3 regions of the Comamonas sp. HJ-2 genome follow, and region 3 is predicted to be linked to each of the others. Evidence: predicted binding sites of a transcription regulator. Region 3 holds the regulator's gene; each other region holds the start of a gene.
What was found. The regulator FNR, encoded in region 3, switches genes on or off when oxygen is low (the NO sensors DNR and NnrR bind a similar motif). The targets are predictions, from matches to a motif close to TTGATNNNNATCAA.
Positions count from the first base shown of each region.

Region 1: ACWGXF_RS06590 (universal stress protein) is a predicted target of FNR. The motif match lies at 1,980-1,993, and genes of this name have one in related genera.
Region 2: ACWGXF_RS11975 (DASS family sodium-coupled anion symporter) is a predicted target of FNR. The motif match lies at 1,175-1,188, and genes of this name have one in related genera.

Region 1 covers NZ_JBSIFD010000005.1:159,623-162,868, reverse strand. The annotation lists gene ACWGXF_RS06595 (amidohydrolase family protein) at 1-1,214, opposite strand, end outside; gene ACWGXF_RS06590 (universal stress protein) at 1,410-1,856, opposite strand; gene ACWGXF_RS06585 (Rha family transcriptional regulator) at 2,296-2,511, opposite strand; gene ACWGXF_RS06580 (FABP family protein) at 2,511-3,152, opposite strand; gene ACWGXF_RS06575 (hypothetical protein) at 3,237-3,246, opposite strand, start outside.
Region 2 covers NZ_JBSIFD010000012.1:188,936-192,181, reverse strand. The annotation lists gene ACWGXF_RS11995 (DNA-directed RNA polymerase subunit alpha) at 1-48, shown strand, start outside; gene rplQ (50S ribosomal protein L17) at 180-563, shown strand; tRNA gene ACWGXF_RS11985 (tRNA-Met) at 604-680, shown strand; gene ACWGXF_RS11980 (hypothetical protein) at 753-1,079, opposite strand; gene ACWGXF_RS11975 (DASS family sodium-coupled anion symporter) at 1,348-2,853, shown strand; gene ACWGXF_RS11970 (alkylhydroperoxidase domain protein) at 2,863-3,246, opposite strand, start outside.
Region 3 covers NZ_JBSIFD010000014.1:169,488-172,733, forward strand. The annotation lists gene ccoG (cytochrome c oxidase accessory protein CcoG) at 1-490, shown strand, start outside; gene ACWGXF_RS13590 (FixH family protein) at 617-922, shown strand; gene ACWGXF_RS13595 (hypothetical protein) at 1,180-1,443, shown strand; gene fnr (fumarate/nitrate reduction transcriptional regulator Fnr) at 1,507-2,229, opposite strand; gene hemN (oxygen-independent coproporphyrinogen III oxidase) at 2,498-3,246, shown strand, end outside.

The DNA of each region.
Region 1 (3,246 bases), on a different contig from region 3:
TGTGTGACCGTGCCCTTGGGACTGAACAGAATGTCCGTGCCCCAGCCCGTCTTGATGCCGTACTTCTGCGCCATCTCATAGGCGCGCACCGTGCCCTGGGCCACGCGCGACTGGCTCTCGCGGCGCACTGCATCGGTGTAGGGGTTGGCGTCCTCGTCCTGCAGAAACGGCTGCAGGCTCCACCACACGCCCTCGTCGCGCATCATGCGCGCGCTTTCCTCGTCGGCCAACTGGCCGTGTTCGATGCTCTTTACGCCCGCCTTGATGGCCCGCTTGATGCCTTTGGGGGTGTAAACATGCGACATCACATAGGTGTTCCAGTCTGCGGCGGCCTCCACGCCGGCGCGCAACTCCTTCTCGGTGAACTGGGTGCTGTCCAGCGGGTCGTACAGCGATGCCACGCCGCCGCCTGCCAGCATCTTGATTTGCGATGCCCCCAGCATCAACTGCTCGCGCACGCGGCGCAGAACCTCGGTCTCGCCATCCGCAATCATGGCCACGCCGGTTTGCTCCACCATGCTCAGCGGCTCGTTCGCTGCACGCGGAATATCACTGCGAAGGCGGAAGTCGCCATGGCCCGAGGTCTGAGAAATCATCGCCCCGCTGGGATAGATGCGCGGGCCCGGGACCATGCCCTCGTCGATCGCGCGCTTGAGCGCAAAGGCGGGGCCGCCCGCGTCCCGCACCGAGGTAAAGCCGCGCATCAGCGTGCGCTGCGCCTCCTGCGCGGCGGAGATATACAGATAGCCCAGATCTGCCGTCATGGCCGTCATCTGCGGAATGGCTGCCAGCATGGTGTGCCAGTGCGTGTCGATCATGCCCGGCATCACCAGCTTGCCCTGGCAGTCGATCACTTGCGCACCTTCCACCTTCTCGCCGGCAGAGGGCAGGGCGGCAATCAGCTTGCCCTGGATCAGCACCTGCACGCCTTGGCGCACCGACTTGCCCGTGCCGTCAAACAGGCGCAGATTGGTCAGCAACACGGGGCGGTCGGCCGGCCTGGCCGCCCCGCCCGCGCCTGTCTCGGCAGCATGCAGGGTCACAAATGGCGCCATCATGGCCGCCACCCCGCCCACAAACATGCGGCGCGACATATCGCTCATCACCCGCTCATGCAGCAACTGGCACACCACGCTGCCGCAGGTGCAGGCTCTCGGGCGAATCGGGCCGGTCTGCCACGCCAGGCCGGCATCGGTTGCGATTGCGTGACTCATCTGCTTTTCCCTTTTTTCAAAATGAACAAGAGACGCCGCTGCCGGCGTGACAAATGGGACCAAAGGCTCACAATTTGATGCACCGATGCTACACGACGATCGGCCATGAAAAAGCGCCCCACCGCACGAGGGCGATGGGGCGTTGCTTGCATTATGAGAGCGGCCGGGAAGTGGCTGCGCTGCAGTCGAGCATGCTTAAACCGGGCGGTGTACCAGAACCGGAATGCTGCTGTTGACCAGTACGCGCTGGGTCTCGCTGCCCAGCAAAATGCCGGCAATGCCCTTGCGGCCGTGTGATGCCATGCAGATCAGATCGCAGTTACCCTCCTGCGCCTGCTTGATGATGGCCTGATTGATGGAGATATTCGTGACCCGCACCGTCTGGCAGGCCACGCCCTCGGTCTTGGCAATGTCCAGGGCAGCTTGCAACACCTGATCTGCTTCCTTCTGGGCGCTCTTGTCGAACTCTGCAGAGTTGTAGGCGATCAGCGCCTCGGCTCCGTAAATCATGGCTGCGTAATCCGGCATCACATACAGCGCCGTCACCTGTGCGCCTTGTTCCTTAGCCAGTTGTATGCCCGCGCGCAGCGCGGCCTCAGAGAGCTTAGAGCCGTCCGTAGGAATCAAAATGTGCTTGAACATATCCAGCCTCCTTGCGCATAGGTGCGCGTCTTGTTGCCAAATCAATTCGATCGATCACCGAACTCATACTCACACTCCAGGGCTGCTAATGCAACACCTTGAAATGAGTATTCAGACGGTTTCTTGATGGAAATCAAATTCATGAGGTTGCAGGTAAAAGCCGCCTCAAGCCCTTATCCATAAAGCGTTGGAAGCTATCAAAAGCAGACTATCCGAAGGTCTTGCGCAGCCTGCTCTGCGGCTGTTGTCGGTCGGCAGGCTGTCAAAGGAGGCCTGCCTCAGCTCGGTCACAATCGGCTGTATATGACGCAGGGTGGGCGACCGTAATTCAGGTTCGGCAGGTGGCTGCGGTGCGCTCATCTATCGGCATCGCCCTGTATCAAGGTCATGAACGCAGTGCGGTGCACTTGCGCCTCAGCCTTCGTGACCAGATTGAAGGTCAGCTCCATGCGCCGAATGCCGGCAGCCTGCTGCGAACGGCCTCCATGCGCTGAAAGGCATCTATATAAGCCGGTTTGAAGGCAAGCGCTTTCTTGCCTGTAAGGGCCATGGTCAGCAGCGTAAGGCCATCGCGGACGATGCGGTAATCGGGGAGTGTGCGCCCTGCGGACCCAGTGAATTCGGCCGGGGCGTGGAGTCTTTTGAGAGTGCTAATCAGATTTCAACTGCGGCCCTTGCCGTTGGGTTGGGCGTGGGCTCGCCAATCTTGTGCAAGGTGTTGCGGTCGGTATGGGCAAAAGGTTCGCTCTGGCCGGGGATGGTCAGCGTGGTTTCCTGCTCGTACGACCAGGTGCCGTCCGAGTGCTTGGTGATGGTGATGGTATAGGCGTCGGTTCTGAAGGCGTGCTCCAGAAACGGGTTGCTGGAGATGCCGTTGACGGTGGAGCCGCGCTCGGCCCTGAGGGTGAAGCTGGTGGCGTCGGCCGTGGTCTTGCCCGTGGCCATGGCGGTCTGTCCGCGCGGGATGGTCAGGGTCTGGATGATGTTGCCGGTGGCAGGCTCCCACAGCCAGTAACCGACCTGGTCGTGAAAGGTTTCCACATCGTCGGGCTTGACGATGCGTGTGTGGTAGCGCAGGCCATAGAAGAGCTGTGGCCCGTTGGTTTGCGCATCGATGGGCTGGCACTCCATGTGCTCGATAAAGGCCTGCTTTTCGGGGCCGTCAGCCTTGGGGTTGATGTCCAGGCCGCGCTTGCCGGTCCAGATGCCGGCCATGCCGGTGAGGGGGCCAAGGTTGGCCAGGGTATTCACATCGGGCGTGGGCTCGGTGTAGATGTCTTTGGGAAAGTTTTCCATATCGTGTAACGGGCTTTCACTTTGAATCTGTTGAAGCCAGTTTACAAGCCATGGACTGAGGGCTTCTTGACGGCAGTCAAGCTGTCAGGTGCTT
Region 2 (3,246 bases), on a different contig from region 3:
GGCATGAAGCTTGAAAACTGGCCACCCGCTGGCCTGGAAAAGCGTTAATTGCTACAATGGAGGACTTTGCTGGAGTTGATCCGGCAAAGTCCAAGTGCCTCGGGCAGTACCTGATACGGCTGCCTGATTTAATTTAGAAAAGATCTCCGGATAAAAACGGGGAGCAAAGGAAAAGCACCATGCGTCACGGCAACGGCCTCCGCAAACTGAACCGCACTTCTGCACACCGCAAGGCAATGCTGCAGAACATGATGAACTCGCTGATCGAGCACGAAGCAATCAAGACCACGGTCCCCAAGGCCAAGGAACTGCGTCGCGTCATCGAGCCCATGATCACTCTGGCCAAGGTTGATACCGTGGCTAACCGTCGTCTGGCTTTCGACCGCCTGCGCGACCGCGACAGCGTGACCAAGCTGTTCAACGTGCTGGGTCCCCGCAACGCTCAGCGTCCCGGTGGCTACACACGTATCCTGAAGATGGGCTTCCGCGTGGGCGACAACGCTCCCATGGCCTATGTGGAACTGGTCGAGCGCGCTGAAGAAGCCGCTGCAGCAGCTGAATAAGTCAGGGCAGGCTGCAAAGCCTGCTATAATTTGGAAATACCGCGCGATGGAGCAGTCTGGTAGCTCGTTGGGCTCATAACCCAAAGGTCGGAGGTTCAAATCCTTCTCGCGCAACCAAATTGAAAAGGTCACGACATTGTCGTGACCTTTTTTTTGTCCATTTTCCATTGAAGGGCGGCGGCGCTGGTATCAGCTCGTCATACCTCCCGGCGCTGTGCCCGAGCGCCGGCTCAGATGCTCGCGCACCCGGCTGGCAATCACCTGGGCGATTTCCGGGCTCAGTACCTCGCTGATATGCAGTACCTCGGTGTAGTGCAGATAGAGCAGGCCGCGCAAGGTCCTGAATGCCGTCTCATGCTCGGCACCGCAGATGCCGGCATCGTTGGCCAGCACGCGTTCGACGGCACCGGGGTCGAGCAGCCGGATCTTGCAGATAGCAGCCTGATGCAGTATCGCTAGATCTATTTCTTCAAGGCGGCTTTCCCATTCATCGGGCAGGAATCGGTTCGCTGGCATTTAGAGTGTCTCTCCTGCTGAATCCATGGGCATGTGCCCAATGCTTGAATACTGACATGTACGAGGTCTTGCCATCGGTTTTGCTTCTGCAAGTCTTGCCGTCGATCAAACTTTGGCAACGTAAAAGTCGGCCTGGAGTCGAAGCCATGCGGCACTGCATCATGATGCCAGTCTGTGACCCGAGCGCCAATGTCCGTCGGGGACTCCTGGCTTTTGCTGAGCTGAGGTATGGTGTCTCGATGCGCTGCAGGTAAAGAAAAGGACTTCTATGTTCGAGAAGATCGTCTCGATGTTCCGTTACTTCAAATCGGCCGTTCCGTTTCGGGTCGTGCCTGCACTGATTTCCACCCTGGTGCTGACCGGTCTGCTGCTGACGCCGGTACCTGCGGGACTGGACAGCAAGGCCTGGCAACTGGTGGCCATCTTTCTGACGACCATCGTGGCGATCATCCTCAAGGTCATGCCCATAGGCGTGATGGCATTGATGGCGATTGTCATCGTGTCGCTGTCCCAGGTCACCTCCAGTTCGTCCAAAGGTGCGATCACGGATGCGCTGAGCAGCTTTGCGAATCCCCTGATCTGGCTGATCGTGGTGGCGGTTCTGATCTCGCGCGGTCTCAAGAAGACGGGGCTCGGCAACCGCATCGGATTGCTGTTCATTGCGCTGATGGGCAAGCGCACCATAGGCATAGGTTACGGACTCGCGATCTGCGAGCTGGTACTGGCCCCGTTCACGCCCAGCAACACGGCACGTGGCGGCGGCATCGTGCATCCGATCATGAAGTCCATCGCCAATGCCTTTGAGTCGGATCCGGCCAAGGGAACGCAAGGCAAGGTCGGGACCTATCTGGCGCTGGTCAACTACCATTCCAATCCGATCACCTCGGCGATGTTCCTGACCGCGACGGCGCCCAATCCGCTGGTCGTGGACCTGGTGGCCAAGGCCACGGGTCAGTCCCTGCACCTGAGCTGGACAAGTTGGGCTCTGTACATGCTGCTGCCAGGGCTGCTGTGTCTGCTGTTGATGCCGCTGGCGATCTATCTGCTGTCGCCACCCGAACTCAAGGCCACGCCCAATGCCGTGGAGTATGCGCGTGCCGAGATGGCAGGCATGGGCCCGCTGTCAGGCAAGGAGCGCGTGATGCTCGGCACCTTCGGCGTGATGCTGTTGCTATGGGCGAATGTGCCGCAAATGCTGTTCGGCCCGGCGTTCACGCTGGACCCGACCGTGGTGGCTTTTCTCGGTTTGTTCGCCCTGATCATCACGGGGACCATCGATTGGGATGATGTGCTGTCCGAGAAAAGCGCCTGGGACACCCTGATCTGGTTCGGTGCCCTGGTCATGCTGGCCGAGCAGCTCAACAAGCTCGGTGTGGTCGCCTGGTTTGCCGAGGGCTTGAAGAGCGCCATCGTCGCCAGCGGCCTGGACTGGCTGCCCGTGGCCGCCATTCTGGTGGGCGTCTTCGTCTTCTCGCACTATCTGTTTGCCAGCACCACGGCCCATATCAGCGCCATGATGCTGGCCTTTCTGACCGTGGGTGCGCAACTGATCCCGGCTGACTACGTCGTCCCCTTCATGCTGATGATGACGGCCGGTTCGGCCATCATGATGACGCTGACGCACTACGCGACCGGAACATCGCCCATCATCTTCGGCAGCGGCTATGTGACTCTGGGTGTCTGGTGGCGCGTGGGGGCTGCCATGTGCGTGCTGGAGTTGCTGATCTTCGCTGTCGTCGGCAGCGCCTGGTGGAAGTTGCTGGGGCTGTGGTGAGCCGCGCTGTCAGCTGCTCGTGCGCAGGGGCTCGCCCAGCGACAGCATGAGCCGGTTGGCCCAGTTGAAGAAGGCCGTGCCGTGAAGCGCATCGGAGATGGCTGCATCGTCGAGACCGGCGGCGCGCAGCGCATCGATATGACTGGATTCCAGTGCGGGCGGCGTCTGCGTCAAGGCCACGGCGGCGGCGACGATGGCGTTCCAGCGCGGGCCCAGATCGCTGCCCGGACCTTCATCGAGCAGGCGCTGCACATCGGCGGCGCGTTGCGAGAAATGCGTGGCAAAGCGCGCATGTACCGAAGCGCAGTAGATGCAGCCATTGGTGCGTGAGGTCGCAGCTGCTGCCAGTTCGCGCTCGGCGCGCGGCAGGCCGGCGTCGGGGTTGTAGAAGAT
Region 3 (3,246 bases):
GCGTGGCCTGATCCGGTTGACCACTCAGAATGCCGTGGCCAAGGCCTGGAAGCAGGTGCAGGTTATTCGCCGTATTTTCCGCCCGCGTGTGCTGATCTACTCGGCCGTGCTGGTGGCCCTCAGCGCTGCCATGATCGCCAGTCTGGTGCTGCGCGAGCCGCTCAAGGTCGATGTGATTCGTGACCGTGCTGCGCTTTCGCGCATCGTGGCGGGCGGCAAGCTGGAGAACGTCTACCGTCTGCAGATCATGAACGCCACCGAGTCCGAGCAGCGCTACCGTATCAGCGCCGTGGGCCTGGAGAATCTGGAAGTCGCATCCGAGCAGGAAGTGAGCGTTGGCCCTGCAGAGACGCGCGGCATTGCGGTGCGGCTGCAGATTCCGTATGGCTCAGCAACTCCCGGCTCGCACCCCGTACACTTCAATGTGGATGCAGTGACTGCCGGAGCAGGGCGTATTTCCGAGAAGACGGTGTTCCTGGTGCCGCGTTAATGCCAGGTCTTGACGGTCTTCGTGAGCCATCACGGAGGCCGGACAAGGGCACCGCCAATCGGCAACAATTTATGCCACCCTGCCGTGTGTGCCTGGGTGGTCAGAATTTTGGAAAGAGGTTTCATCATGTCGGCAGCACAAGCCAAGGTCTCGCAAACGGCCAAGATCATCCACCCCGAGGACGGCAAGCCCTGGTGGAAGTTTGCCCATGTCTGGCTCATCATCGCCGGCCCGGTGATCGTGGTGATTGCCGGCTTTGTCACCGCATACATCGCACTGAGCAGGCCCGATCCCGTGATTGACCCTGACTACTACCGCCATGGCATGGAAATCAACCAGCGCCTGAGCGAAAGTGAAAAAAGCCTGGCACCAGCAGTCACCGGCCGCAATCATGCGGCCACACCAGCCAAGGACCATCCGCTGGATCGCTGAGCGCTCCGGCGCTTGCTCCGCCAAGGTCGCTTTTGCGGCCTTTTTTGTTGCCGATATCAAAATCAGAGCGTGTTGCGCATGTTCTGTCTAACGTTGATGTAGAAGCAAATGGTTTTTTGATATCCAGATGGCGCAGGATGCTACTGAAAAGAGAGTGGTTCAGGGTTTCCCGCCACGGTGCATGCCCGCAGTCCTGCATGAACGGTCACCACTGTTGTGCAAAATATGACCAAGCCCACAGCCCAAGGAGAATCAGGATGGATGCTCGACGCTGGATGTGGATTGTCTGGCCGGCCTTTCTGGCGGCGGCAATCATGGAGATGGTGGTTTTCGCCTTTGTGGACCCGCTGGATGTGCACTGGCTGGGCTCCCCCCTGGACTGGTCGCGCCAGGCCATCTATACGGTCGCTTTTTTTGCCTTCTGGGTCGTGACCCTGATCGGAGGTGCGATGACGGTGATGCTGGGTCGCTCCGTCAGCGATCTCAATGGCGGCATCGTTTCCGAGCCTCTGCCCGATTAATTCGCACAGACAAAAAAGCCCGCTGTCCGCGGGCTTTGTCTTGAGAGTGTCTGTCGACTCGGTTCAGTTCTGGCATTGCTGGCTGTTGACGATGCGTTTGAGCGCCTCGGTATCCAGGATGCGCAGGTGGCGCTGCTTGACTTCCACAATGCCTTCCTCTGCAAATTTGGAGAAAGTGCGGCTCACGGTCTCGAGCTTGAGGCCCAGGTAACTGCCGATTTCTTCGCGCGTCATGCGCAGCACCAGCTCCGACTTGGAAAAGCCGCGTGCCGACAGGCGCTGGACCAGGTTCAACACAAAGGCCGCCAGGCGCTCTTCGGCACGCATGCTGCCCAGCAGCAGCATCACGCCATGCTCGCGCACGATTTCGCGGCTCATGACCTTGTGCACATGGTTCTGCAGGGCAGTGACCTCGCGCGAGAGCTGCTCCAGTTTGTCAAACGGCATGACGCAAACCTCGGCGTCTTCCAGGGCCACGGCATCACAAGTGTGGTGGTCGTTGACGATGCCGTCCAGACCAATGATTTCGCCAGCCATCTGAAAGCCTGTGACCTGATCGCGTCCGTCTTCGGTGGCCACGCTGGTCTTGAAGAAGCCGGTTCGAATGGCATACAGCGAGGTGAACTCTTCGCCATTGCGAAACAGCAGCCCACCGCGCTTGACCTTGCGGCGCGTGGCCACAATCTCGTCAATGCGCTCCATTTGTTCATCGTCCAGGCCCATGGGCATGCACAGTTCACGCAGATTGCAGTTGGAGCAGGATGCTTTGATGGTCTGAAGATTCATGGGCTTTTTGCAACGGCGCAGACAGACACGGAGTGGAGAGTCGCGCTGGTCATTGACCTCGTGGTTGAAGATGAGATGGATCAAATTGTCGCAGCACTTGCCTTGAGGTCTCTTGATTTTCATCAAGGACAGGGTGATTGCCTTGGGGCACATTGCCTGTATTCGTTCAAAAACACGCGCTTTTGCCTATTTTGGGCATGATTTTCAGGATCTGATTTCCATTGAAATCTGCTCTATACAGAGTGTGGGCGCACCCTAACTCCCAGTTATGACCGCAGTCACGCCTGAGTTGCTGAGCCGCTTTGATATCCCCGGCCCACGCTACACATCGTTCCCAACAGCCGACCGTTTTGTTGAGGCTTTTGGTGCAGACGACTACATACTGGCACTCAAGCAGCGCAAGACGCATTCTGGCTCGCGCGCTTTGCCCCTGTCCGTTTATGTGCATGTGCCGTTCTGTGAGTCGCTTTGCTATTACTGCGCCTGCAACAAGATCGTGACCAAGCATCATGAGAAGGCTGCCGAGTATCTGGACTACTTGAGCCGCGAGCTGGCCATGCATACCGAGCATTGCGGCAAAGGCCAGCTCGTAAGCCAGCTGCATCTGGGCGGAGGCACACCGACCTTCTTCAGCGATGCCGAGTTGCAGCAGCTGATGGTCTTGATGCGTGAACATTTCAAGCTGGATCCCGCGGGCGAGTACTCCATCGAGGTCGATCCGCGCACCGTCAGCAACGAGCGGCTGAGAGCTCTCAAGGACATGGGGTTCAATCGCCTGAGCTTTGGCGTGCAGGACTTTGATCCCGCGGTGCAGAAAGCGGTGCACCGCGAGCAGCCCGCCGAGCAAGTCTTTTCGTTGGTGGCCGAGGCGCGCCGCCTGGGCTTTGTCTCCATCAATGTGGACCTGATCTACGGGCTGCCCAGGCAGACGCCCGAGTCTTTTGCGCGCACGCTGGCACAGGTCAATGAGCTGCGCCCCGATCGCATTGCACTGTATGCCTATGCGCATCTGCCCGA